DNA from 2 places in the Streptomyces sp. NPDC046727 genome. Region 1 is predicted to be linked to the other one. Evidence: predicted binding sites of a transcription regulator. Region 1 holds the regulator's gene; the other holds the start of a gene.
What was found. Region 1 encodes HrcA, which represses chaperone genes, less so after heat shock. Its sites were predicted from a motif close to TTNGCACTCNGNNNNNCNGAGTGCNAA; they were not measured.
Positions count from the first base shown of each region.

Region 1 (14,132 bases):
GAGAGAGGGCCCGCTCTGGGTCCTTCCGGCGGTCAGATCAGAAAGGAGTTCAGCCCTTGAGGGACGTGACCTTGGAAGCAAGCGCCGACTTCTTGTTGGCGGCCTGGTTCTTGTGGATGACGCCCTTCGAGACGGCCTTGTCGAGCGCACGCGCGGCAGCGCGCTGCAGCTCGGTGGCCTTCTCGACGTCACCCGCGGCAGCGGCCTCACGGGCCTTGCGGATCGCGGTCTTCAGGGAGGACTTGACGGCCTTGTTGCGCAGCCGAGCCTTCTCGTTGGTCTTGATCCGCTTGATCTGGGACTTGATGTTCGCCACGAAGGAGCCTTTTCAGGTTCTGGTGCGGGGCCGCTCGGGTCCCGTACCGGTGATCCAAAATTTCCTGTCGTGCCTCGCGCTGAGAGGGCATGAGGCACAGCCATCTACAGTACCAGTGGCCCTCCGGACGGCCCAAAACGGCCCCCGGTCCCTGCCCGTGGGACCATGGAGACTACGTAACGATCCGACCCGAGGCATAAGGCGCCTCAAGAGACAGGACCCTGCGTGCCCGCGACCCCTAACCATGTGCCCGAGCCGAGCCGTACCGCCCCGGCTCTGATCCGCAATTTCTGCATCATCGCGCACATCGACCACGGCAAGTCCACGCTCGCCGACCGGATGCTCCAGCTGACCGGTGTGGTCGAGCAGCGGCAGATGCGTGCTCAGTACCTCGACCGGATGGACATCGAGCGCGAGCGCGGCATCACGATCAAGTCCCAGGCGGTGCGTCTGCCCTGGGCCCCGACCGAGGGCCCCGACCAGGGCACGACCCACATCCTCAACATGATCGACACCCCGGGGCACGTCGACTTCACGTATGAGGTCTCGCGGTCGCTGGCCGCCTGCGAGGGGACCATCCTCCTGGTCGACGCCGCCCAGGGCATCGAGGCGCAGACCCTCGCCAACCTGTACCTGGCGATGGAGAACGACCTCACGATCATCCCGGTGCTGAACAAGATCGACCTGCCGGCCGCGCAGCCGGAGAAGTTCGCCGAGGAGCTGGCGAACCTGGTCGGCTGTGACCCGGAGGACGTGCTCAAGGTCTCCGCGAAGACCGGTCTCGGCGTGGACGCGCTGCTGAACAAGGTCGTCAAGGAGATCCCGGCGCCGGTCGGGGTCGCCGACGCACCCGCCCGCGCGATGATCTTCGACTCGGTCTACGACTCCTACCGCGGTGTCGTGACGTACGTCCGTGTCATCGACGGCCAGCTCAACAAGCGCGAGCGCATCAGGATGATGTCGACGGGCGCCACGCACGAGCTGCTGGAGATCGGCGTCAACTCGCCGGAGATGCTGCCGGCGGACGGCCTCGGCGTCGGTGAGGTGGGGTACCTCATCACCGGTGTGAAGGACGTCCGGCAGTCCAAGGTGGGTGACACGGTCACCAGCCAGGCCAAGGGCGCCACGGAGGCGCTCGGCGGCTACAAGGACCCGAAGCCGATGGTCTTCTCCGGTCTGTATCCGTTGGACGGCTCCGACTACCCGGAGCTGCGCGAGGCCCTGGACAAGCTGCAGCTCAACGACGCCGCGCTGGTCTACGAGCCGGAGACCTCCGCGGCCCTCGGCTTCGGCTTCCGCGTCGGCTTCCTCGGCCTGCTCCACCTAGACGTGATCCGGGAGCGACTGGAGCGCGAGTTCGGCCTCGACCTGATCGCCACCGCGCCCAACGTGGTCTACCGCGTGGTCATGGAGGACGGCAGCGAGCACACCGTCACCAACCCGAGTGAGTTCCCCGAGGGCAAGATCAACGAGGTGTACGAGCCGGTCGTGCGCGCCACGATCCTGGCGCCGACCGAGTTCATCGGCTCGATCATGGAGCTGTGCCAGACCCGGCGCGGCACCCTGCTCGGCATGGACTACCTCTCCGAGGACCGGGTCGAGATCCGCTACACCCTGCCGCTCGCGGAGATCGTCTTCGACTTCTTCGACCAGCTGAAGTCCAAGACCCGCGGCTACGCGTCCCTGGACTACGAGCCCACGGGCGAGCAGACCAGCTCCCTGGTCAAGGTCGACATCCTGCTGCACGGCGACAAGGTGGACGCCTTCTCGGCGATCACCCACAAGGACCAGGCGTACGCGTACGGCGTACGGCTCGTCGCCAAGCTCAAGGAGCTGATCCCGCGCCAGGCCTTCGAGGTGCCGGTCCAGGCCGCCATCGGCTCCCGGGTGATCGCCCGCGAGACCATCCGCGCCATCCGCAAGGACGTCCTCGCCAAGTGCTACGGCGGTGACATCTCCCGTAAGCGCAAGCTGCTGGAGAAGCAGAAGGAAGGCAAGAAGCGGATGAAGATGGTGGGTTCCGTGGAGGTTCCGCAGGAAGCCTTCATCGCCGTCCTCTCCAGCGATGACAGCGCGGGGTCGGGCAAGGGCAAGAAGTAACCGGGGGTAACAACCGGCGACGTCCGCAAACCGGGCATGCGGGGGCCCGTCGTGCGAAAGCGTGGCGGGCCCTACGCGTGCGTAGTGTCGCTCTGCGTGGAAAGTGACAGGCCGAAGCCCCTTACGCAGCGGGCGGTCGCCCCTTACCCTGATCCCTGCTCGATAGTTACTCGCGAGTTAAACAACAGCCTGAATCCCCACCGTGAGTTAACCCAGCCGCACCGAGTCAGCCGCACTGTCGCGGGCCCCGGAGGATGTCGTGAGCGACACACAGACCCTGATCGAGAACCGTCCGCCGTCCGTGGCGGCCCTCTTCCTGGAGCGCGTGGCGGCCACACCGGAGGGCGAGGCCTACCGCTACCCGGTTCCACCAGCAGCGGGCCAGGGCCCCGACGACTGGAAGTCGCTCAGCTGGGCCCAGGCGGCCGAGCGGGTGTACGCGATCGCGGCCGGGCTCATCGAGCTGGGCATCCAGCCCGAGCAGCGGGTGGCGCTCGCCTCCTCCACCCGCGTGGAGTGGATCCTCGCCGACCTCGGCATCATGTGCGCCGGCGGTGCCACCACCACCGTCTATCCGCAGACCAATGCCGACGAGTCCGCGTTCATCCTCTCCGACTCCGAGAGCCGGGTGCTGATCGCCGAGGACGCGGCCCAGCTCGCCAAGGCCGTGGAGAAGCGCGACGAACTGCCCGAACTGACCAAGGTCGTGGTGATCGACCCGGCCGGTGTCGAGTCCGGCGACTGGGTGATCACCCTCGCCGAGCTGGAGCGGCGTGGTGCGGCCTATCTGGAGCAGCACCCGCAGCTGATCAAGGAGCGGGTCGGCGCGATCACCAAGGGCCAGCTCGCCACCCTCATCTACACCTCCGGCACCACCGGCCGCCCCAAGGGGGTCAGGCTCCCGCACGACAACTGGTCGTACATGGCGAAGGCGATCGCCGCGACCGGGCTGATCAGCGGCGAGGACGTGCAGTACCTGTGGCTGCCGCTGGCGCACGTCTTCGGCAAGGTGCTCACCTCGGGGCAGATCGAGGTCGGGCACGTCACCGCCGTGGACGGCCGGGTCGACAAGATCATCGAGAATCTGCCGGTGGTGCAGCCGACGTACATGGCGGCCGTGCCCCGCATCTTCGAGAAGGTCTACAACGGCGTCGCGGCCAAGGCCCGCGAGGGCGGCGGGGCGAAGTACAAGATCTTCCAGTGGGCCTCCGAGGTCGCCCGCGAGTACGCCAAGGCGAGCCAGGACAACTTCCGGCGCACCGGCACCGCCTCGGTGCCGTTCGGGCTCGCCGCCAAGCACAAGGTCGCCGACACCCTCGTCTACGGCAAGCTCCGCGAGGCCTTCGGCGGCCGGCTGCGCGCCTGCGTCTCCGGCGCCTCCGCGCTCGCCCCGGAGATCGGCTACTTCTTCTCCGGCGCCGGCATCCACATCCTGGAGGGCTACGGCCTCACCGAGACCTCCGCGGCCTCCTTCGTCAACCCCGGCGAGGCCTACCGCACCGGCACCGTCGGCAAGCCGCTGCCCGGCACCGAGGTGCGCATCGCCGACGACGGCGAGATCCTGCTGCGCGGCCCCGGCGTCATGGAGGGCTACCACCAGCAGCCCGAGAAGACCGCCGAGGTGCTGGAGAGCGACGGCTGGTTCCACACCGGGGACATCGGCGAGCTGTCCCCCGACGGCTATCTGCGCATCACCGACCGCAAGAAGGACCTCATCAAGACCTCCGGCGGCAAGTACGTCGCGCCGGCCGAGGTCGAGGGCCAGTTCAAGGCGGTGTGCCCGTACGTGTCCAACATCCTCGTGCACGGCGCCGACCGGAACTACTGCACCGCCCTCATCGCCCTGGACGAACTCGCGATCCAGGAGTGGGCCAAGGAGAACGGCCTGGAGGGCAGGCCGTACGCCGAGATCGTCGCCGCCCCGCAGACGGTCGAGATGGTCGACGGGTACGTGCGGCAGCTCAACGCCGGGCTCCAGCGCTGGCAGACCATCAAGAAGTTCCGGCTGCTGCCGCGGGACCTCGATGTGGAGCACGGCGAGATCACCCCGAGCCTGAAGCTGAAGCGGCCCGTGGTGGAGCGTGAGTACAAGCACCTCATCGAGGAGATGTACGCCGGGACACGGGAGGGCTAGCGCGGTTTCGGAGGGGCGGCTGGGGGAGTGCCGGCGGCCGCGGGTTGCCTGTGGCTTGTCGCGCAGTTCCCCGCGCCCCTTTTCCTGCTCGCCGGTGCTCGAAAGGTTCTCTCTTCTGCCCACTTCCGTGACTCACCGCTTATAAGTGCCCTCGGTCTGTCACTCTGGCGCCATGGCGGCCATACCGACGCAGCGGGAGAGCGCGACCCAGCCCGGCGAGACCCAGGGCCAGGCCATGCTGCCCGGGAGTCCCCTCGCCCCGGGCTCGGCCCGCGCGCTGCTGCGGGCCGCGCTGGACAAGGTGCCCGGGGTCTCGGCCCGGCTGGCCGACGACGCCATGGCCGTGGTGAGCGAGCTGGTCACCAACGCCGTCGTGCACGCCGGCACCGATGTGCAGGTCGACTGGCGGCTGGAGGAGACCGGCGCGCTCGTGGTCGAGGTGCGCGACCAGCACCCCTCCCGCGCCCCGCGGGACGCCCTGAACGGCGAGGGGCCGTACGAGACCCCCGAGTACGGGCGCGGCCTGCGCCTCGTCGCCACGCTCGCCGAGTCCTGGGGGGTCACCTACCGCCCCGGCGCCAAGACCGTGTGGGCGCGGCTGCCCCCGGGCGGCAGCGAGGCCCTCGACGGCCCCGCCGCGGACCCCGCCCTGGAGGTCGCCGAGGACCTCGCCCCGCAGCCGCACCGCGCCGCGGGCGACCGGGACTGGCTCGGCCGGGGCGCCCTGTCCTTCCTCGCCGAGGCATCCGACCTGCTCGCCGGACAGCTGGACGAGAACCTGGTCGCCGCGCTCACCGGCCAGCTGATCGTGCCCCGGCTCGCCGACTGGTGCGCGATCTGGCTGGAGGACGAGGCGTCCGTGCGGGGTGGCGACGGCGGCGGCCCCGCCCGGGTCTGGCACGCCAGCGAGACCCGCATCGAGGAGCTGCGGTGCGCCCTGGAGAAGGAGCCGCCCTGCCCGCCGGACGGACTGCGCTCCGGGCCCGAGCCCTACCCCTGGCCCGGCCACGCGCTCGGCCCGCAGGGCGCCGACGGGACGGCGCTGTCGTACCGGCTGATCGCGGGCGGCCGGCCGCTCGGCACGCTGGTCATCGGCCGGTGCGCCCCCGGGGGCTTTCCGGACGAGGTCACCGGCCTGGTGGAGGACCTCAGCAGACGGGTCGCCCTGGCCATCGGCGCGGCCCGCCAGTACGCCCGTCAGGCCACCATCAGCGCCGTCCTGCAGCGCGGCCTGCTGCCCGGCGCGGTCGCCGAGATCCCCGGCATGCGCAGCGCGCTCGTCTACGAGCCCTGCGACAAGGGCGGCCCCAGCGGTGACTTCTACGACCTGTTCCCGGCGGGCGACGGCCGCTGGTGCTTCGCCGTCGGCGACGTCCAGGGCAAGGGCCCGGAGGCGGCCGTGGTCATCGGCCTCGCCCGCCCCTGGCTGCGCCTGCTCGCCCGTGAGGGCTACCGGGTCGCCGACGTCCTGGACCGCCTCAACCAGCTCCTCCTGGACGACGCCACCGAGGCCGCCGACGCCGCCGCCCGCGCCCTGGTCGCGGCCGGCGGCCGCCCCCTGGCCTCCGCGGACCCGCAGACCCGCTTCCTCTCCCTCCTCTACGGCGAGCTGACCCCCCACGAGGGCGGCGTCCGCTGCACCCTCGCCTCCGCCGGCCACCCGCTGCCGCTGGTCCTCGCCCCCGACGGCACCGTGCGCACCGCGGCCCGCCCGCAGACCCTCCTCGGCGTCGTGGAGGACGAGACGTACACCAGCGAGACGCTGGAGCTGCGGCCCGGCGACAGCCTGCTGTGCGTCACCGACGGGGTGACCGAGCGGCGCTCCGGCTCCCGCCAGTTCGACGACGGCGACGGGCTCGCCCACGCCCTGTCCGGCTGCGCCGGGCTCAGCGCCGAGCTGATCGCGGAAAGGATCCGCCGCCTGGTCCACGACTTCGGCGGCGGCCTGCCCGAGGACGATCTGGCCCTGCTGGTGCTCCAGGCGGAGTAACGCCCCCGGTGCTGGACAATGGAAGGCATGCCTTCCGCACTCCCCGACGGCGAGCCCGTCCCCGCCGACGGCGCGCTGCCCGCGTCCGCGCTCGCCGGGGCCACCGCCCGCCCGCTCGGCTTCTACCTGCACGTCCCGTACTGCGCCACCCGCTGCGGCTACTGCGACTTCAACACCTACACCGCGACCGAGCTGCGCGGCACCGGCGGAGTGCTCGCCTCCAGGGACAACTACGCGGACACGCTGGCCGACGAGATCCGGCTGGCGCGGAAGGTGCTGGGCGACGACCCGCGCGAGGTCCGTACGGTCTTCGTCGGGGGCGGTACGCCGACGCTGCTGGCCGCGGACGATCTCGTACGGATGCTGGGGGCGATCCGCGACGAGTTCGGGCTCGCCCCGGACGCGGAGATCACCACGGAGGCGAACCCGGAGTCCGTCGACCCCGCGTACCTCGCCACGCTCCGCGAGGGCGGCTTCAACCGGATCTCCTTCGGCATGCAGAGCGCCAGGCAGCATGTGCTGAGGATCCTGGACCGCACCCACACTCCCGGCCGCCCCGAGCGTTGCGTCGCGGAGGCGCGGGCGGCGGGCTTCGAGCACGTCAACCTGGACCTGATCTACGGCACGCCGGGGGAGAGCGACGACGACTGGCGGGCGTCCCTGGAGGCGGCCCTCGGCGCCGGCCCCGACCACGTCAGCGCCTACGCGCTCATAGTGGAGGAGGGCACCCAGCTCGCCCGCCGCATCCGCCGGGGCGAGATCCCGATGACCGACGACGACGTCCACGCCGACCGGTACCTGATCGCCGAGGAGATGCTGGGCGCGGCGGGCTTCGACTGGTACGAGGTCTCCAACTGGGCCACCTCCGAGGCGGGCCGCTGCCTGCACAACGAGCTGTACTGGCGCGGCGCCGACTGGTGGGGCGCGGGTCCCGGGGCGCACTCGCACGTGGGCGGGGTGCGCTGGTGGAACGTGAAGCACCCGGGCGCGTACGCGGCGGCGCTGGCGTCGGGGAAGTCCCCGGGCGCGGGCCGCGAGCTGCTGTCCGACGAGGACCGGCGGGTGGAGCGGATCCTGCTGGAACTGCGGCTGCGGGAGGGGGTGCCGCTGTCCCTGCTGAAGGAGGAGGGGCTGGCGGCGTCGCGCCGGGCGCTGACGGACGGGCTGCTCCAGGAAGGGCCGTACGAGGAGGGGCGGGCCGTGCTGACGCTGCGGGGACGGCTGCTGGCGGACGCGGTGGTGCGGGACCTGGTGGACTGATCACTCCGGCGAGTGAATCGGTGCGGAACGTCGGTTCGGTACCTAACCTGATTCGTAGGCTGCCGCCGTAAGCGCACGGTGGCGGAAACCGGAGGGCTGCGGAGATGACCGCTGTGGACGACCGACCGATGACCACCGGCATCGTGAAGGTCTTCGAGAACCTTGAGGTTCCCGACGGCTTCAAAGTCGAGCTCCTCCGGGGGGTAATTGTGATGATGGCGGGGCCAGACGTGGCCCACAACGACATCGTCGAGGCGGTTCAGGACCAGATCCCCCGGCGGCACTGGCGGCGGCTTCAGACCCAGGACATCGCCATCCTTGAAGAGACCAGCGAGCCGCAGCCCGATCTTGTGGTGATCGAGCGAGGTGCCGGACCCGGTCACGGAAGGCTGATGCCGCCCCAGGTCATCACCTTGCTTGTGGAGGTCGTCTCCAAGACGAGCGTGGACCGGGACTACCAAGTCAAACGTTCGATCTACGCAGCGGCAAAAATCCCCGCCTACTTCATCATCGACCCGATCATGGGCCAGTGCGTTCTGCTCACCGAGCCGACGGGCGATGGAGAGTACGCGGACTATCGGTGCCAGCGGATCACCAAATTCGGCGACCTCACGCCACTGGAGCCCCTTGGCGTCGAACTGGACACCAGCGAATTCGCCACGTACGAGAAGGTCAGGCCCCACCGCTACCCGTGACGAAGTCGATCAGCTCCTCCACCCTCCCCAGCAACTCCGGCTCCAGGTCCCTGTAGGACCCCACCCGCTTCAGGATCGCCTGCCACACCGCCCCGGTGTTCTCCGACGGCCAGCCCAGCGCCCGGCACACGCCCGTCTTCCAGTCCTGCCCCCTCGGCACCACCGGCCACGCCTCGATGCCCAGCGACGCAGGCTTCACCGCCTGCCAGATGTCGATGAACGGGTGGCCCACCACCAGCGCGTGCTCGCTCGTCACCGACTCCGCGATCCGCCACTCCTTCGAACCCGGCACCAGATGGTCCACCAGCACCCCCAGGCGGGCGTCCGGACCGGGAGAGAAGTCGGAAACGACCGACGGCAGGTCGTCCACGCCCTCCAGGTACTCCACGACCACGCCCTCGATGCGCAGGTCGTCGCCCCAGACCTTCTCGACCAGCTCGGCGTCGTGCCGGCCCTCCACGTAGATGCGCCCGGCCCGGGCCACCCGCGCGCGTGCCTGCGGGACGGCGATCGAACCGGAGGCCGTACGGGCGGGACGTAACGGAGCCGACGAGGACGGCCGGACGAGGGTCACCACCCTCCCCTCCAGCAGGAAGCCGCCCGGCTCCAGCGGGAACACCCGGTGCTTGCCGAAGCGGTCCTCCAGCGTCACCGTGCCCGCCTCGCAGCGGATCACCGCGCCGCAGAACCCGGTGCCGGGCTCCTCCACCACCAGGCCCGGCTCGGCCGGTACCTCCGGCACGGGCTTCGGCTTCTTCCACGGCGGGGTCAGGTCGGCGGAGTACTGGCGCATTCGGATGACGATAGGAGAACCGGGGAAGTCGTGCTCACGACACGCCGAACCGCGCCGCCAGCTGCTCGCGTTGGCGGCGCACGAACCCCGCGTCCACCACCGCGCCGTGACCGGGTACGTACAGCGCGTCCTCGCCGCCGAGCGCCAGCAGCCGGTCGAGCGCGTCCGGCCAGCGGGAGGGGATCGCGTCCGGGCCCGCCTGGGGCTCGCCGGACTCCTCGACGAGGTCGCCGCAGAAGACCACCTCCGGATCCCCCGGCACCAGGACCGCCAGGTCGTGCGCGGTGTGGCCGGGGCCCACGTTGGCCAGCAGCGCCTGCCGGCCGTCGCCCAGGTCGAGGGTCCACTCGCCGGAGACCAGATGGCCGGGCGGGACCAGCGCCGCCACCGACTCGTCCGCGTCCGCCACCGCCAGCCCGTTCCTGATCGCGTCCAGGCGCAGCTCCTCGCGCTCGTACGCCAGCACCGCGTCCAGGCCCACCGCCGCGTACACCTGCGTTCCGGCGAACGCGGGCGTCCCGAGGACATGGTCGAAGTGGGGGTGGGTCAGAGCGAGATGGGTCACACGGCCGCCGGCCAGTTCCTCCGCCCGCGCCCGTAGCCGGGCCCCCTCGGCCAGGCTCGATCCGGCGTCCACCGCCAGCGCCGTACCCGCGCCCAGCACCAGGCCCGCGGTGCAGTCCCAGCCGGGCAGCCGGCACCGTCCCACCCCGGTCGCCAGCCGTTCCCACCCCAGCTCTTCCCAAGTCACGGTCATACCCGCGACGCTAGCGGTACGACCCGGTACGGCGGCCCGACCTTGCCCAGTGTGTACCCGACAGCCGTACACTGGGCCGGGGAAGGCTGGCACTCGCATGGGAGGAGTGCCAGGCGGACGACCTGAGGCCCGAGGGGAACACATGCTGGAGGTGCGCGCGAATGCTGAGTGAACGCAGGCTTCAGGTACTGCGCGCCATCGTCCAGGACTACGTGGGCACCGAGGAGCCGGTCGGGTCGAAGGCCCTGACCGAGCGGCACAGCCTCGGCGTCTCCCCGGCGACCGTCCGCAACGACATGGCGGCCCTGGAGGACGAGGGGTACATCGCGCAGCCGCACACCAGCGCCGGGCGCATCCCCACCGACAAGGGCTACCGGCTGTTCGTGGACAAGCTCGCGGGCGTGAAGCCGATGACCGCGCCCGAGCGCCGCGCGATCCAGAACTTCCTGGAGGGCGCCGTCGACCTCGACGACGTCGTGGCCCGTACGGTACGGCTGCTCGCGCAGCTGACCCGGCAGGTCGCCGTCGTGCAGTACCCGTCCCTGACCCGGTCCACCGTGCGGCACGTGGAGCTGCTCTCGCTCGCCCCGGCGCGCGTGATGCTCGTGCTGATCACGGACACCGGCCGGGTCGAGCAGCGGATGGTCGACTGCCCGGCGCCGTTCGGCGAGTCCTCGCTGGCGGATCTGCGGGCGCGGCTGAACAGCCGGGTCGCGGGCCGCCGGTTCACGGATGTGCCGAAGCTGGTCGAGGACCTGCCGGAGGCCTTCGAGCCCGAGGACCGCGGTACGGTCTCCTCGGTGCTCTCCACTCTCCTGGAGACACTCGTCGAGGAGAACGAGGAGCGGCTGATGATCGGCGGTACCGCCAATCTCACCCGCTTCGGACATGACTTCCCCCTCACGATCCGCCCCGTCCTGGAGGCCCTGGAGGAGCACGTGGTGCTCCTCAAGCTCCTCGGCGAGGCGAAGGATCCGGGCGTGATGGTGCGCATCGGCCACGAGAACGCCCACGAGGGACTCAACTCCACCTCCGTCGTGTCGGTCGGCTACGGTTCGGGCGGCGAGGCGGTTGCCAAGCTCGGCGTGGTCGGACCGACCCGCATGGACTACCCGGGAACGATGGGAGCGGTACGCGCAGTGGCACGGTACGTCGGACAGATCCTGGCGGAGTCGTAGGTGGCCACGGACTACTACGCCGTTCTCGGCGTGCGCCGCGACGCGTCGCAGGATGAGATCAAGAAGGCGTTCCGCCGGCTCGCGCGCGAGCTGCACCCGGACGTCAACCCGGATCCGAAGACCCAGGAGCGGTTCAAGGAGATCAACGCCGCTTACGAGGTGCTGTCGGACCCGCAGAAGAAGCAGGTCTACGACCTCGGCGGCGACCCGCTCTCCCAGTCGGGCGGGGCCGGCGCGGGCGGCTTCGGGGCCGGCGGCTTCGGCAACTTCTCCGACATCATGGACGCGTTCTTCGGTACGGCGTCGCAGCGCGGCCCGCGCTCGCGCACCCGGCGCGGCCAGGACGCGATGATCCGCATCGACGTCGAGCTGGACGAGGCGGCCTTCGGGACGACCAAGGACATCCAGGTCGACACCGCGATCGTCTGCAACACCTGCAACGGCGAGGGCGCGGCCCCGGGCACCTCCGCCCAGACGTGTGACATGTGCCGCGGCCGGGGTGAGGTCTCCCAGGTCACCCGGTCCTTCCTGGGCCAGGTCATGACCTCCCGCCCCTGCCCCCAGTGCCAGGGCTTCGGCACGGTCGTGCCGACCCCGTGCCCGGAGTGCGCCGGCGACGGCCGCGTCCGCTCCCGTCGCACCCTGACGGTGAAGATCCCGGCCGGTGTCGACAACGGCACCCGGATCCAGCTCGCGGGCGAGGGCGAGGTCGGCCCCGGCGGCGGTCCCGCCGGCGACCTGTACGTCGAGATCCACGAGCTGCCGCACTCGGTCTTCCAGCGGCGCGGCGACGACCTGCACTGCACGGTCACCATCCCGATGACGGCGGCGGCCCTCGGCACCAAGGTGCCGCTGGAGACGCTGGACGGCATGGAGGAGGTCGACATCCGGCCCGGCACCCAGTCCGGCCAGTCGATCCCGCTGCACGGCCGGGGCGTCACGCATCTGCGCGGCGGTGGCCGGGGCGACCTGATCGTGCACGTCGAGGTCACCACCCCGACCAAGCTCGACCCCGAGCAGGAGCGACTGCTGCGCGAGCTGTCCAAGCTGAGGGGCGAGGAACGCCCGCAGGGCCAGTTCCAGCCAGGTCAGCAGGGGCTGTTCTCGCGGCTGAAGGACGCGTTCAACGGCCGCTGAGCCGTGGCATACGGGGTGTTCCCGCACCCCGTATGCCCCTGTCCTATGCCGGGGGAAGCCCGGATTCGGACTTGTTCGGAGGACGTGACAACATGCGGTCATGTCCTCCGCGCTGACCGATCTCTTCCCCCACCCGATCGTGCAGGCCCCCATGGCGGGCGGTGTCTCCGTCCCGCAGCTCGCCGCCGCCGTCTCCGAGGCCGGCGGCCTCGGGTTCCTCGCCGCCGGATACAAGACCGCCGACGGCATGTACCAGGAGATCAAGCAGCTCAGGGGGCTCACGGGCCGCCCCTTCGGCGTGAACGTGTTCATGCCGCAGCCCGAGCACGCCGAGTCCGGTGCCGTCGACGTCTACGCGCACCAACTGGCCGGCGAGGCCGCCTGGTACGAGACCGAGCTGGGCGACCCGGACAGCGGACGGGACGACGGCTACGACGCCAAGCTCGCCGTGCTGCTCGACAACCCGGTGCCGGTGGTCTCCTTCCACTTCGGCGTGCCCCGCCGGGAGGTGCTCGACAAGCTGCGCCGGGCCGGCACCTTCACCCTGGTCACCGCCACCACGGCCGAGGAGGCCCGCGCGGTCGAGCGGGCCGGGGCGGACGCGGTGATCGCGCAGGGCGTGGAGGCCGGCGGCCACCAGGGCACCCACCGGGACCTGCCGGAGAACGACGGCTCCGGCATCGGGCTGCTGTCGCTGATCGCGCAGATCCGGGAGGCCGTGCGCATCCCGGTCGTCGCCGCGGGCGGCATCATGCGCGGCGGCCAGATCGCCGCCGTCCTCGCGGCGGGCGCGAGCGCGGCCCAGCTGGGCACCGCGTTCCTCGCCACCCCCGAGTCCGGCGCGCACGCCCTGCACAAGCAGGCGCTGACCAACCCCCTGTTCGCGCGCACCGAGCTGACCCGCGCCTTCTCCGGCCGGCCGGCCCGCGGGCTGGTCAACCGCTTCCTGCGCGAGCACGGCCCGTACGCCCCCGCCGCCTACCCGGAGGTCCACCACCTCACCTCGCCGCTGCGCAAGGCCGCCGCCAAGGCCGGGGACGCCCAGGGCATGGCGCTGTGGGCGGGACAGGGCCACCGGATGGCCCGGGAGCTGCCGGCCGGGCGGCTGGTGGAGGTGCTGGCGGCCGAACTCGCCGAGGCCCGGACAGCGTTGTCGGACCTGCCGCGGCCCGGAGGTGACCCGCGATGACCGCTCCCGTCTTCGTCGTCGACCAACTCGACCGGATCGGCCCGGAGTTCGTGCTCGACGGGCCCGAGGGACGGCACGCCGTGTCCGTGAAGCGGCTGCGGCCCGGCGAGGACGTGGTCCTCACCGACGGGCGCGGACGCTGGGCGGAGGGGGTCGTCAAGGCCGCCGAGGGCAAGGACCGGCTGGTCGTCACGGACCTGAACGTGCACGAGGAACCGCCGGCCGGCCCGCGGATCACCGTCGTGCAGGCCCTGCCCAAGGGCGACCGGGGGGAAGTCGCCGTCGAGACCATGACCGAGGTCGGCGTCGACGCGATCGTGCCCTGGCAGGCGTCCCGCTGCATCACGCAGTGGAAGGGCGACCGCGGGCTGAAGTCCCTCGGCAAGTGGCGGGCCACCGCCCGTGAGGCCGGCAAGCAGTCCCGCCGGGTCCGCTTCCCCGAGGTCGCGGACGCGGCGACGACCAAGCAGGTGACCGCGCTGCTCGCCCGGGCGGACTTCGCCGCCGTGCTCCACGAGAGCGGCGAGGCGCGTCTCGCCACCGCCGAACTCCCCGCCGAGGGCGACATCGTGCTGGTCGTCGG
Region 1 covers NZ_JBEYYR010000035.1:45,902-60,033, forward strand. The annotation lists gene rpsT (30S ribosomal protein S20) at 50-316, opposite strand; gene lepA (translation elongation factor 4) at 542-2,416, shown strand; gene ABZ937_RS33005 (AMP-dependent synthetase/ligase) at 2,676-4,550, shown strand; gene ABZ937_RS33010 (SpoIIE family protein phosphatase) at 4,723-6,540, shown strand; gene hemW (radical SAM family heme chaperone HemW) at 6,568-7,800, shown strand; gene ABZ937_RS33020 (Uma2 family endonuclease) at 7,905-8,495, shown strand; gene ABZ937_RS33025 (DUF3097 domain-containing protein) at 8,473-9,288, opposite strand; gene ABZ937_RS33030 (MBL fold metallo-hydrolase) at 9,323-10,045, opposite strand; gene hrcA (heat-inducible transcriptional repressor HrcA) at 10,207-11,223, shown strand; gene dnaJ (molecular chaperone DnaJ) at 11,224-12,360, shown strand; gene ABZ937_RS33045 (nitronate monooxygenase) at 12,461-13,549, shown strand; gene ABZ937_RS33050 (16S rRNA (uracil(1498)-N(3))-methyltransferase) at 13,546-14,132, shown strand, end outside.

Region 2 (14,132 bases), on a different contig from region 1:
CGGGTCATCGGCGCCATCACGATCCGGTTCGGGACGGTGAGTCCGTTCAGCGTGATCGGGCGGGAGAGGACGCGGGCCGCGCGGGAGGCGGAGGGCGGGGGGACGGTCACGTGGGGGCTCCTCGCAACTTGACAGGGTCAACCGGCTGGTATGTGCGTGCGCATTGTTGCAGCTACTTAAGCAAATGTCCGCACGCGGCCCCGCATTCCCCGGTCCGGCCACGGGATCCGCGTGATGCCGGACACGCCCGAGGGCGGCACCCCCCGCCAGAGACAGGGGGTACCGCCCTCGGAAAGGACAGGTGATCCGCGAAGGATCAGAAGTCCATGTCACCGCCCGGCATGCCGCCGCCGGCCGGCGCGGCGGCCTTCTCCGGCTTGTCGGCGATGACGGCCTCGGTGGTGAGGAACAGCGCGGCGATGGAGGCGGCGTTCTGCAGCGCGGAACGGGTCACCTTCGCCGGGTCGATGATGCCCTCGGCGACCAGGTCGACGTACTCGCCGGTCGCGGCGTTCAGGCCGTGGCCCGGGGTCAGGTTGCGCACCTTCTCCACCACGACACCGCCCTCGAGGCCGGCGTTGACGGCGATCTGCTTCAGCGGGGCCTCCAGGGCGATGCGCACGGCGTTGGCGCCGGTCGCCTCGTCACCCTCCAGCTCCAGCTTCTCGAAGACCTGGGAGGCCTGCAGCAGGGCCACGCCACCACCGGCGACGATGCCCTCCTCGACGGCCGCCTTCGCGTTGCGGACGGCGTCCTCGATGCGGTGCTTGCGCTCCTTGAGCTCCACCTCGGTGGCGGCACCGGCCTTGATGACCGCGACACCGCCGGCGAGCTTCGCCAGGCGCTCCTGCAGCTTCTCGCGGTCGTAGTCCGAGTCGCTGTTCTCGATCTCGGCGCGGATCTGGTTGACCCGGCCGCCCACCTGCTCCGAGGAGCCGGCGCCGTCGACGATGGTGGTCTCGTCCTTGGTGATGACGACCTTGCGGGCGCGGCCCAGGAGGTCCAGGGTCGCGTTCTCCAGCTTGAGGCCGACCTCCTCGGAGATGACCTCGCCGCCCGTGAGGATGGCGATGTCGCCGAGCATGGCCTTGCGGCGGTCACCGAAGCCCGGGGCCTTGACGGCGACGGACTTGAAGGTGCCACGGATCTTGTTGACGACCAGGGTCGACAGGGCCTCGCCCTCGACGTCCTCGGCGATGATCAGCAGCGGCTTGCCCGACTGCATGACCTTCTCCAGCAGCGGGAGCAGGTCCTTGACCGAGGAGATCTTGGAGTTCGCGATGAGGATGTACGGGTCCTCCAGCGACGCCTCCATGCGCTCCATGTCGGTGGCGAAGTAGGCGGAGATGTAGCCCTTGTCGAAGCGCATGCCCTCGGTGAGCTCAAGCTCCAGACCGAAGGTGTTGCTCTCCTCGACGGTGATGACGCCTTCCTTGCCGACCTTGTCCATGGCCTCGGCGATCAGCTCGCCGATCTGGGTGTCGGCGGCGGAGATGGACGCGGTGGAGGCGATCTGCTCCTTGGTCTCGACGTCCTTCGCCTGCTCCAGCAGGGCGGCGGAGACGGCCTCGACGGCCTTCTCGATACCGCGCTTCAGGGCCATCGGGTTGGCGCCGGCGGCAACGTTGCGCAGGCCTTCCTTGACCAGGGCCTGGGCGAGGACGGTCGCGGTGGTCGTACCGTCGCCGGCGACGTCGTCCGTCTTCTTGGCGACTTCCTTGACCAGCTCGGCGCCGATCTTCTCGTACGGGTCCTCGAGCTCGATCTCCTTGGCGATGGAGACACCATCGTTGGTGATCGTGGGGGCGCCCCACTTCTTCTCGAGGACGACGTTGCGACCCTTGGGGCCGAGCGTCACCTTGACGGCGTCCGCGAGCTGGTTCATGCCGCGCTCGAGGCCGCGCCGCGCCTCCTCGTCGAACGCGATGATCTTGGCCATGTGAAGTGGTCCCTCCAGGACTGGGGGTGATTCCTTCGGACCGCGCCCGCGCCCGCGACGGACGGCTCGCGGACCCCGTGGTTCCTTGCCCCACTTGGCCTGCGGGCCTCACCGACCCGGTCCTTCGCTGTCACTCTCACCTTCAGAGTGCTAACGCCAATGATTAGCACTCGGCATGCTCGAGTGCAAGCGCCCCGACGGGTGTGGAGCGCCCGTCAGCCGCCCGCGAACACCGGAACCCGGACACGGCGAAGGGCCCGCACCCTCTGCGAGGTGCGGGCCCTTCGTACAAGAAACGTTCAGGCGGTGACGCGAACCATGTCGGCCTGCGGGCCCTTCTGGCCCTGCGAGATCTCGAACTCGACCCGCTGGCCCTCTTCCAGGGTGCGGTAGCCGTCCATCTGAATCGCGCTGTAGTGGACGAAGACGTCCGCACCACCGTCGACCGCGATGAAGCCGTACCCCTTCTCCGCGTTGAACCACTTGACGGTGCCCTGAGCCATGCCTAACTCCCCTATTACTGGCCCTTGCACAGATCCACACTTCGCGGACCCGGGTCAGACCTCACCCCCCATTGATCGGGGGCGTGCGCCGGAACGCGTCGACCGCGGCTGAATGTATCTGTCCAACTGCCGTCTGCAACAGGTCAATCGGACGAGAATTCTGGACGCAAGAGGTCCGGAAAGTGGTGAGGATTCACCCGACTTCAGGGCAAGTCGGGCCCCATAAAGGCCACAAAAGCCGCAAAGAACCCGCACACTTTGGCTACTTCTTGTCGGGCGTGCGGCATGAATGCAGGGCCCACGACCCGAGAGCCGCGACCGTGTTCCCCAACTCTACCGCGCTCAATCACGCAGAATTGCCCCCTCCGCTTCTCTCACGGAGGGGGCAATCGGTTGAACAATCGGTAACCGAAGTTACCGACGGTAATGAAGGGGCCGGATCAGCCGCCGGCGACCGCCGGGATGATCGAGACGCCGGCGCCGTCCGGGGTCGCCGTCTCAAGGCCCTGCTCGAAGCGCACGTCGTCGTCGTTCACGTACACGTTGACGAACCGGCGCAGCTTGCCCTGGTCGTCCAGGACGCGGGCGGCGATCCCGGTGTGGTTCTTCTCCAGGTCGGCGATGACCTCGCCGAGGGTCGCGCCGGCGGCGGTGACCTCGGCCTGCCCGCCGGTGTAGGTGCGCAGGATGGTGGGGATGCGAACGGTCACGCTCATGCGAGGCCAGCCTCTCGGAAGGAGTCCAGGGTCGGGCGGATGGTGGCGGTGAGGCCGGTCCCGGCCACCGCGTCGAGGGTCTTCAGGCCGTCTCCGGTGTTGAGGACGACCGTGGTCAGCGACGGGTCGAGCACGCCGTTCTCGATCAGCTTGCGCGTCACGCCGACCGTCACACCGCCCGCCGTCTCGGCGAAGATGCCCTCGGTGCGCGCGAGCAGCTTGATGGCGTCCACGACCTCCTCGTCCGTCACGTCCTCCACGGCACCGCCGGTGCGGCGCGCGATGTCCAGGACGTACGGCCCGTCGGCCGGGTTGCCGATGGCCAGGGACTTGGCGATGGTGTTCGGCTTCTGCGGGCGGACCACGTCGTGCCCGGCCTTGAAGGCGGTGGACACCGGGGAGCAGCCCTCGGCCTGCGCACCGAAGATCTTGTACGGCTTGTCCTCGACCAGACCGAGCTTGATCAGCTCCTGCAGACCCTTGTCGATCTTGGTGAGCTGGGAGCCGGAGGCGATCGGGATGACGATCTGGTCGGGCAGCCGCCAGCCGAGCTGCTCGCAGATCTCGTACGCCAGGGTCTTGGAGCCCTCCGCGTAGTACGGCCGGAGGTTGACGTTGACGAAGCCCCAGCCCTCGCCGGCCGGGTCGCCGATCAGCTCGGAGCAGAAGCGGTTCACGTCGTCGTAGTTGCCCTCGATGCCGACGAGTTCGCCGCCGTAGACCGCGGCCATGACGACCTTGCCCTGCTCCAGGTCGTGCGGGATGAACACGCAGGAGCGGAAGCCGGCGCGGGCGGCGGCGGCGCCGACGGCGCCGGCCAGGTTGCCGGTGGAGGAGCAGGAGAGCGTGGTGAAGCCGAAGGCGCGCGCGGCCTCCAGCGCCTGGGCGACCACGCGGTCCTTGAAGGAGTGCGTCGGGTTGCCGGAGTCGTCCTTCACGTACAAACCGCCGGTCACGCCCAGTTCGCGCGCCAGGTTGTCGGCCTTGACGAGCTTGGTCCAGCCCGGGTTGATGTTGGGCTTGCCGGCGACGTCCGCCGGGACCGGCAGCAGTGGCGCGTACCGCCAGATGTTCGCGGGGCCGGCCTCGATGCGGCGGCGCAGTTCCTCGGTGTCGTAGGCGGAGAAGTCGTAGGCGATCTCCAGCGGGCCGAAGCACTCCTCGCAGGCGAAGAGCGGGCCGAGCGGTACCCGGTGACCGCACTCGCGACAGCTCAGAGCGGCGGCGGGACCGAGATCGACGGTGGAGTCAGTGGTGGTTGCAACTGTCTGCACAGCCATGGAGGCGAGGCCCTTTCTCCTCATCTTCCTCACGACGCACTTCGCCGTGAGACGGATTTGGCACCTTCCCTAGCCGGGAGCCTCGCGGAGACGATCAGGACTGATCTACGAGTGCCGACTGGAGGGTTGCCGGGGCTTCATCGGGCCGTGTCCCTCTGCCCCTCTGGATGAGCGGTATTCGGTTGTGGACGCGCGCGACCCCCGACATGCGATGGTCATCGGCGTTGTTCAAGACTGTAACCGAAGGCCAGGACAGTTGAGATAGTCGTCCGAACCGCGAGATGGGTCACACGGTGACGTGTGGTCGTGACAGTGAGGAGCCGCAGACCGTGCTGCAAGAAGTCGAGCGCTGGCTGAGCACCCGCTCCTGGTCCGTGGCCGATCGCCCGCTGCACCAGGTCGTGGCCGCCAAGCAGCGCACCGGCCGGACGATCAGCGTCGTCCTGCCCGCGCTCAACGAGGAGGAGACGGTCGGCGACATCGTGGCGGTCATCCGGCACGACCTCGTGGAGCAGGTCCCGCTCGTCGACGAGATCGTGGTCGTGGACTCCGGCTCCACCGACCGCACCTCCGAGGTCGCCGCGCGCGCGGGCGCCCGGGTCGTCCACCGTGACGACATCCTGCCCCGCATCCCGGCCGTCCCCGGCAAGGGTGAAGTCCTGTGGCGTTCGCTGCTGGTCACCGGCGGGGACATCCTCTGCTTCGTCGACGCGGACCTGAAGGAGTTCTCCTCCGACTTCGTCACCGGGATCGTCGGCCCGCTGCTCACCGAGCCGGACGTCGACCTGGTCAAGGCCATGTACGACCGCCCCCTCGCCGGCGCTGCCGGGCAGGGCGGCCGGGTCACCGAGCTGATGGCGCGCCCGCTGCTGAACATGCACTGGCCGCAGCTGGCCGGGTTCGTGCAACCGCTGGGCGGCGAGTACGCGGCCCGCCGCTCCCTGCTGGAGCAGCTGCCGTTCCCCGTCGGCTACGGCGTGGAGCTGGGCATGCTGGTGGACGCGCTGCACCTGGTCGGCCTGGACGCGCTGGCCCAGGTCGACGTGGGCGTGCGCAGGCACCGGCACCAGGACGGGCAGGCCCTCGGCCGGATGGCCGCCGCCATCTACCGCACGGCCCAGCTCCGGCTGGCCCGCGGCCATCTGATCCGGCCCGCGCTGACCCAGTTCGAGCGGGGCGAGGACGGTTTCGAGCCGCGCACCTACTCGGTGGACACCGAGGAGCGCCCGCCCATGGTGGAGATCGCGGAGTACGCCGACCGGAAGGTGGCGTGAACCGGCCGTATACGGTCCCCTCCTGCGGCGGACCGTACGTTTGAGCGTTTCCGGGCCGGGCTAGGTTGAGGACCATGGCTTCCACGCAGGGTGCTGCCGAGAAGGCTCAGGTGCTGGTCGCGTCCAACCGCGGCCCGGTTTCGTATCAGGTGGGCGAGGACGGCGCGCTGACCGCCAGGCGGGGCGGCGGCGGGCTGGTCTCGGGACTGTCCGCCATCGGGTCGGACGCGGGCTCGGTGTGGGTGTGCGCCGCGCTGGGCGACGGCGACCGGGCGGCGGTCCGGCGGGCGGACGGCGGGCTGCTGCCGGCCGAGGAGACCGGCGGGCAGCGGGTGCGGATGCTCGACATCGACGCGTCCGTGCACGCCGAGGCGTACAACGGCATCGCGAACTCGGTGCTCTGGTTCGTCCACCACATGCTGTACCAGACCCCGTTGGAGCCCGTCTTCGACCGGGAGTTCCGGCGGCAGTGGGCGTCGTACGAGGCGTACAACCGCGCCTTCGCCGAGGCGCTGGCCCAGGAGGCGGCCGAGGGCGCGGCGGTGCTGATCCAGGACTACCACCTGGCGCTGGCCCCCCGGATGCTCCGGCAGCTCCGTCCCGACCTGCGCATCGGCCACTTCTCGCACACCCCGTGGGCCCCGCCGGACTACTTCCGTCTGCTGCCCGACGACATCGCGGCCGAGCTGCTCGGCGGCATCCTGGGCGCGGACCGGGCGGCGTTCCTCACCCGGCGGTGGGCGGACGCGTTCGTCGACTGCTGTCACGCGGTGCTCGGGCCCGGCATCCCGTCCGGCACCCGGATCGGGGTGCACGGGCTGGGCGCGGACGCGGACTTCCTGCGCGAGCGGGCGCACAAGCCGGACGTGGACACGTGGATGGCGGCGCTGCGCGAGGAGATCGGCCCGGGGCGGAAGGCGATCGTCCGGGTGGACCGCACCGAGCTGTCCAAGAACATCGCGCGCGGGCTGCTGGCGTACGAGCAGCTGCTGGAGGACCACCCGGAGTGGCGGGAGCGGGTCGTCCACGTGGCGTTCGCGTACCCGTCGCGGCAGGACCTCGCCGTGTACCGGGAGTACACCGCCGAGGTGCAGCGGGTCGCGGACGAGATCAACGAGCGGTACGGCACGGCGGACTGGACGCCGGTGGTGCTGCACGTGAAGGACGACTTCGCGCGGTCCCTGGCCGCGTACCGGCTGGCCGACGTGGCGCTGGTGAACCCCATCCGGGACGGCATGAACCTGGTCGCCAAGGAGGTCCCGGTCGTCTCGGACGAGGGCTGCGCGCTGGTGCTGTCCCGGGAGGCCGGGGCGTACGAGGAGCTGGGCGAGGACGCGTTCGTGGTGAACCCGTACGACATCGCGGGGACGGCGCGGGCGCTGCACGAGGCGCTGAGCCTGCAGGCGGGAGAACGCGCGGAGCGGTCGAAGCGGCTGGCCGCCGCCGCGACCGCGCTGCCGCCGGCCCGGTGGTTCCTGGATCAGCTGGAGGCGCTGACCGGTCAGCCGAGCTGAGCCGCCAGTGCCCTGAGCAGTTCCACGACCCCCTGCGGGCCGTCCACCACCAGGTCGGCCCGTTCCGCCAGTTCGGTGACCTCCGTGCTGCCGCTGCAGATCAGCAGGCCGGGGGTGCCGTTGGTGCGGAGCTTGTCGATCGCGGCGAAGGCGGGGAGGTCGCCCAGGTCGTCGCCGGCGTAGACGACGCATCCGGCGCCGGTGGCGCGGGCGTGGTCGAGCAGGGCCGCGCCCTTGTCCATGCCCGGCGGGCGGAGTTCCAGGACCAGCCGGCCGGGTTCGACGATGAGGCCGTGCCGGGTGGCGAGGTCGGCGAGAGGGGTGCGCAGGGACTCGAACGCGGCCTGCGGGTCGGCGGCGCGGCGGGTGTGGACCGCGAGGGCCCGGCCCTTCTCCTCGATCCACGTGCCCGGCCCGGCGCCGACGCGCTCCAGCAGGCGCGGCAGCTCGGCGCGGACGGCGGCCACGCCGGGGTGCGGGGGCGGCGCGGTGACCGTGCCGGTGGCCGCGTCCCAGCGTTCGGCGCCGTAGTGGCCGAGGACGGTGAGGTGCTCCAGGCCGGGGACGCCGGCGAAGCCGCCGTAGCGGACCGCGACCTCGGGCGGGCGGCCGGTGATCACGGCGACGGAGGCCACCTTCGGGGCGAGCGCGGCGAGCGCGGGTACGGCCTCGGGGTGGGCGCGGGCCTGCTCGGGGTCGTCGACGATCGGGGCCAGTGTGCCGTCGAAGTCCAGGCCGATCAGCGCGGTGCGGGGCCGGGCGAGCAGGGCGGCGAGTCCGTCACGGCCGGCCGGCGTCTGCGGGGTGGGCAGCGGGTGTGCGGGGTCCGTCGAGTCCGGTGTCTGGGTACCCATACGGCGACCCTATCCATGCGGGCAACCGTCCACTCCTCAGCGCTCGGAGCGCCGCGCCTGGCGGACCCGGCGCAGCCGGTTCACCGTCACCGGGTCGTGGGCCAGGGCCCGCTCGTCGTCCAGCAGGGCGTTGAGGAGCTGGTAGTAGCGGACCGGGGCCAGGCCCAGCTCCTCGCGGATCGCCCGTTCCTTCGCGCCGGCGCCGGCAAAGCCCCGGCGCTCCAGCGCGAGGATGGCCTTCTCCCGGCTGCCCAGTTCCATGCGAACCACCGTAGCGCCGCGCACCGACAGCCGGGTCAGCCGGCGCTGCTGCTGTCCGCCGCCGTGGCCGTCGCCTGGAGGCGGGTCAGGACGCCGGAGGGGCTGCCGCCGGGGGCGACCGCCTGGCCGATGTTCTGCTTCACGGCCGCGCTGACCGCCGCCCAGGAGGTCTTGCCGACCGGGTACAGCTCGGAGGTGGCCAGCTGGTCCAGGAAGGGGTGCAGGGCCTTGTCGGCGGGGGCGTCCGACGCGCTCATGGCGTTGGAGGCGGAGCCGGTGACCGGCAGCAGCCCGTACGTCCGGGAGAAGTCGAGGACGTTGTCCCGGGCGTAGACGAAGTCGAGGAAGTCGCCGATCTGGTCGGCGTGCCCGTTCTGCTTGAAGGCCATCATCCAGTCGGCGACGCCCATGGAGGCCCTGGCCTTGCCGGTGCGGCCCGGCATCGGCACCATGCCGAACTTCACGCCCTTCTTGGCGGCCTGCTGGATCAGCGTGGGGTGGCCGTTGACCATGCCGACCTGGCCGTCGGCGAAGGCGGCGAAGGCGTCGGCGCGGTTGAGCTTGCCGGGGGCGACCGGGCCGGTCAGGTCCTTGCCGACGAGGTCGTCCTTGAGCCAGGTGAAGGTCTCGACGTTCGCCGCGGAATCGATGGTGTAGGTGCCGACGTCGTCGGTGTAGCCGCTGCCGCCGTTGCCGCCGCTGAGCAGCCACTGCATGGTCTCGGCCTGGGCCTCCTCGGGGCCGAGCGGCAGCGCGTAGGGGTACTTCACGCCCTTGTCCTTGAGCGCCCTGGCGTCGGCGGCCAGCTCGTCCCAGGTGGTGGGCGGGGTGATGCCGGCCTTGGCGAAGAGGGTCTTGTTGTAGAAGAGCACGCGGGTGGAGGCGGCGAACGGGATGCCGTACTGCGTGTGCTTCCACTGGCCGGCGTCGGAGAGCTGGGAGAGGAAGTCGGCCTGGGTGCGGATGGAGAGCAGGTCCGAGGCCGGGTAGAGCTTGCCGGCGGCGGCGTAGTCGGCGTAGGCGCCGATCTGGGCCATGTCGGGGGCGTGGCCGGCGTCGACCATCTCCTTGACCTTGCGGTCGACGTCGTTCCAGGAGTAGACGCTGACCTCGACCTTCACCCCGGAGTGTTGCTTCTCGTACTCCTCGACCAGGGTGTCCCAGTACTTCTTGGAGCTGTGGGCGGCGGAGTCGCCGTAGTCGGCGGCGACGAGTCTGAGGGTCACGTCGGAGGAGCCCGTACTCCCGCAGCCGCCGAGGACCGCCGTCATGCCCAGTGCGGACACCACCGCGATCGTTCCTGCCGTACGCCGACGCACCCTCAAAACCCCAACCCTGCTGTCTGACCGTTCAACATATGGACACATAAGGTCTACACCACGCGAGTGGACTAGACCTCTCGCGGGTGGGAGGGTCACACTAGGCCCCGTGGTGAGACATGTCATCGCCCTCGACGTGGGCGGTACCGGGATGAAGGCCGCACTGGTCGGCGACGACGGTGCGCTCCTGCACCGCGCCCGCCGTGCCACCGGCCGCGAGCGCGGCCCCGAGGCGGTGCTCGCGGGCATCCTCGACTTCGCCGCCGAGCTGCGCGCGTACGGCGTCGAGCACTGCGGCGAGCCCGCCGGCGCGGCCGGCATCGCGGTCCCCGGCATCGTCGACGAGGCGACCGGCACCGCCGTCTACGCGGCCAACCTCGGCTGGCGGGACGTACCCCTGCGCGCCCTGCTCGCCGACCGGCTCGGGGTGCCCGTCGCCCTCGGACACGACGTCCGCACCGGCGGGCTCGCCGAGGGCCGGATCGGCGCGGGCCGGGGCGCGGACCGGTTCCTGTTCGTGCCGCTGGGCACCGGGATCGCCGGCGCCATCGGCCTGGACGGGCGGGTGGAGTCCGGCGCGCACGGCTTCGCGGGCGAGATCGGCCACATCGTCGTACGGCCCGGCGGCGTCCCCTGCCCCTGCGGGCAGCGCGGCTGTCTGGAGCGGTACGCCTCCGCGTCCGCCGTCAGCGAGGCCTGGGCGGCGGCGGGCGGGAAACCCGACGCGGCCGACTGCGCCGAAGCCGTCGCGTCCGGTGACCCGAACGCCGTCCGGGTCTGGCGGGACGCGGTGGACGCGCTCGCCGACGGACTGGTCACCGCGATCACCCTGCTGGACCCCCGCACCCTGATCATCGGTGGCGGGCTGGCCGAGGCGGGGGAAGTGTTGTTCCAACCGCTGCGGGACGCCGTCCGGCGGCGGGTCACCTTCCAGAAACTGCCCACCATCGTCCCCGCCGCCCTCGGCGACACGGCCGGCTGCCTGGGAGCGGGGCTCCTGGCCCGCGATCTCCTCGACACCACTGACCCCTCGGAGGTAACCGCCTGATGGCTTCCAGCTTGGTTCTCGCAGGTGCCCGGGTGGTCCTGCCCGGCGGAGTGAGGGACGACGGCCGGGTGTCCGTCGAGGGTACGAAGATCACGGCCGCGCCCGCCGAGGGCGCCGAGGTCGTCGACGTCACCGGCCACTGGCTGGTGCCCGGCTTCGTGGACATCCACAACCACGGCGGCGGCGGAGCCTCCTTCTCCGGCACCCAGGAGGAGATCCTCACCGCGGTCCGCACCCACCGCCTGCACGGCACCACCACGCTCGTCGCCTCCACCGTCACCGACGAGATGGACCTCCTGGTCCGTCAGGCCGGACTGCTGAGCGAGCTGGCCGAGCAGGGCGACATCGCCGGCATCCACTTCGAGGGGCCGTTCATCTCGCCGTGCCGCAAGGGCGCGCACTCCGAGGAGCTGCTGCGCGACCCGGAACCGGCCGAGGTCCGCAAGCTGATCGACGCCGCACGCGGCAAGGCGAAGATGGTCACCCTCGCGGCCGAGCTGCCGGGCGGCATCGACTCCGTACGGCTGCTCGCCGAGCACGGCGTGATCGCGGCGATCGGGCACACGGACGCCAGCTACGAGCAGACGGTGGAGGCGATCGACGCCGGCGCCACGGTCGCCACCCACCTCTTCAACGCCATGCCCGCCCTCGGCCACCGCGCCCCCGGCCCGATCGCCGCGCTCCTGGAGGACGAGCGGGTCACGGTCGAGCTGATCAACGACGGCACCCACCTGCACCCCGCCGCGCTGGAGCTGGCGTTCCATCACGCGGGCGCGGACCGGGTCGCGTTCATCACCGACGCGATGGACGCGGCCGGCATCGGCGACGGCCGCTACATGCTCGGCCCGCTGGAGGTCGAGGTCAGCGAGGGCGTGGCCCGGCTGGTGCACGGCGGTTCGATCGCGGGCTCCACGCTCACCCAGGACCGCGCGTTCCAGCGGGCCGTGACGGTCGACGGACTGTCGGTCGAGGACACGGTCGCCGCCCTCTCCGCCAACCCGGCCCGCCTGCTCGGCCTCTCCGACCGCATCGGTTCCCTGGAGCCCGGCAAGGACGCCGACCTCGTCCTGCTGGACGCCGACTTCGCACTGAAGGGCGTGATGCGGCACGGCGAGTGGGTCGTCGCGCCCCAACTGGCCTGATCCGTCCGGGTTTTCCCCACACGGCGGCCGACCCGAGACTGGGCCGGCCGCCGTCTCTTTGGCATGATCGAGGCCCCGGAAACCGATGACAGGCGCAGGGACTTCGAGGGAGGTCGGCCCGGGTGATCCTCACGGTCACGCTGAACACCGCTCTCGACATCACCTATCGCGTGCGGTCACTACGGCCGCACGCCTCGCACCGCGTCTCGGAGGTCGTCGAGCGGCCCGGCGGCAAGGGCGTGAACGTGGCCCGGGTGCTGGCCGCCCTCGGGCACGAGGTGACGGTCACCGGCTTCGCGGGCGGCCCGACCGGCCGGGTACTGCGGGAGCGGCTCGCGGACGGGATGCCGGGTGAGCGGTCCGCGGTCGGCGCCGGGGAGGTGGTGGACGCGCTGGTGCCGGTCTTCGGGGCGACCCGGCGCACCATCGCGGTCGTGGACGAGCTGACCGGCGACACCACCCAGCTGAACGAGCCGGGCCCGCAGATCACCCCGGCCGAGTGGGCCCTCTTCCTGGGCCGGTACACGGAGCTGGTGGCCGGCGCGTCCGCGGTGGCGCTGTGCGGCAGCCTGCCGCCGGGGGTGCCGGTGGGGGCGTACGCGAACCTGGTCCGCGCCGCCCGGTCGGCGGGCGTGCCGGTCCTGCTGGACACCAGCGGCGAGCCGCTGCGCCGGGGCGTCGCCGCCCGCCCGGACATCATCAAGCCGAACACCGACGAACTGGCCGAACTCACCGGCTCCCACGAGCCGTTGCGCGCCACCCAGGACGCCCGTCGGCGCGGGGCCCACGCGGTGGTCGCCTCGCTCGGCGCCGACGGCCTCCTCGCCGTCACCCCGGAGGGCCGCTGGCGCGCCGCCCCGCCGGCCCCCGTGCGCGGCAACCCGACCGGCGCGGGCGACTCGGCGGTGGCCGGCCTGCTGTCGGGCCTGGTGGAGCGCCTCCCCTGGCCGGCCCGCCTGACCCGCGCGGTCGCGCTGTCGACGGCAACCGTCCGGTCCACCACCGCGGGCGAGTTCGACCGCACGACGTACGAGGAGCTACTGAGCCGGGTGGCGGTGTCCGGGGAGTTCAGCGCCGCCTAGCTGTCCCGCTTGACGTGGCCCGGCTTGATGTAGAGCTTCTCGATCAGGACGTTGCACTTGTCGCCGGACTGGCAGGAGAGCGAGACCGTGTTGGAGCCCTTCTTCAGGGTCGGATACACGTAGGACGTGGTCCAGCCGTTGGCGAAGTCACCGTCGGCGGCGTGCCGGTAGTTCTCCAGACCCATCTTGCTGCCGAACTCGGTGCCGTTGACGGTCACCGACATCGACTGGTCCTCACCGGCCACGCTGTAGTCCGCGAACAGCGTGTACGGGCCGTCGGAGGGGATGTCGACCGTCCAGGTGACCGAGGCGCCGGCCTGGTTCAGCCCGCCGACATAGCTGCCGTCGGAGGAGTGCGCCCCCTTGACGTCCGACGCCTTCGTCGCGCCGCCCGCCAGCTGGAGGGCGTTCGAGGTCGTGTCGGCCTGCAGCGCACCGCCCGCCGGCGAGCTGCTGCCCGACGGGCTCGGGGAGTGGTCCTGGGTCTTGGTGGGGGCCGTCTGGACCTGGTCGCTGGGCTTGTCGTCGTCCGAGTCGCCGTTGAGCATCGCGACGCCGATACCGACGACGACGGCGGCGACCACCGCGATCGCGCCGATCAGCAGGCCCTTGGTGTTCGGGCCGCGGCGGCCGGTGTTCCCGGCGGGCGACGCCGGCCGGCGGGCGGACGGGGCGCCGCCGGGCAGCGTCTCCGGCGCCTGGTAGTGCGTGTTCGGCTGGCCGAAGGCGCCCTGCTGCTGCGGGACGGTGGGCTGCTGACCGTACGGCGCCTGCGGCTGGCCGTACTGGCGCTCGCCGACCGTGCGCACCCTGCTGACCGAGTTCGGGTAGCCGTAGCCACCGGACGGCGGCTGGGCTCCTCTGGCCTGGCCGTCTGCGTACAGGTAGCCGAACGGGTCGTCGTCCTCGGGCGTGCTCGCGCCGTTGTCGCCGGGCGTCATCCCTTGGTACTCCTCAACAGGTGCGGGCGGATGCGGTACGGGTTGGAATGGCGAGCCTACCCGCTCTCACTCGTCCAAACGGGTGACTCGGACCGCATCAACTCGCTGACCTGCGGATCAACCGGCGCGCCGGTGCTGTTTGGGACGAGATCGTTTCTCTACGTACATCCGCTCGTCAGCGGACTTCAACACCTCGTCCGCCGTCATCCCGCAGTGTGCCCAGCCGATGCCGAAGCTCGCGCCCACCCGGACGGCCCGG
Region 2 covers NZ_JBEYYR010000007.1:165,642-179,773, forward strand. The annotation lists gene ABZ937_RS11245 (NADH:flavin oxidoreductase) at 1-110, opposite strand, end outside; gene groL (chaperonin GroEL) at 317-1,939, opposite strand; gene ABZ937_RS11255 (cold-shock protein) at 2,239-2,442, opposite strand; gene ABZ937_RS11260 (MoaD/ThiS family protein) at 2,883-3,158, opposite strand; gene thrC (threonine synthase) at 3,155-4,438, opposite strand; SAM riboswitch class I at 4,456-4,612, opposite strand; gene ABZ937_RS11270 (glucosyl-3-phosphoglycerate synthase) at 4,768-5,712, shown strand; gene ABZ937_RS11275 (trehalose-6-phosphate synthase) at 5,787-7,226, shown strand; gene otsB (trehalose-phosphatase) at 7,214-8,080, opposite strand; gene ABZ937_RS11285 (DUF3263 domain-containing protein) at 8,117-8,341, opposite strand; gene ABZ937_RS11290 (extracellular solute-binding protein) at 8,377-9,630, opposite strand; gene ABZ937_RS11295 (ROK family protein) at 9,773-10,708, shown strand; gene nagA (N-acetylglucosamine-6-phosphate deacetylase) at 10,708-11,850, shown strand; gene ABZ937_RS11305 (1-phosphofructokinase family hexose kinase) at 11,973-12,932, shown strand; gene ABZ937_RS11310 (carbohydrate-binding protein) at 12,929-13,873, opposite strand; gene cdgB (diguanylate cyclase CdgB) at 13,991-14,132, opposite strand, start outside.
Region 2: groL (chaperonin GroEL) is a predicted target of HrcA. The motif match lies at 2,103-2,129, and genes of this name have one in related genera.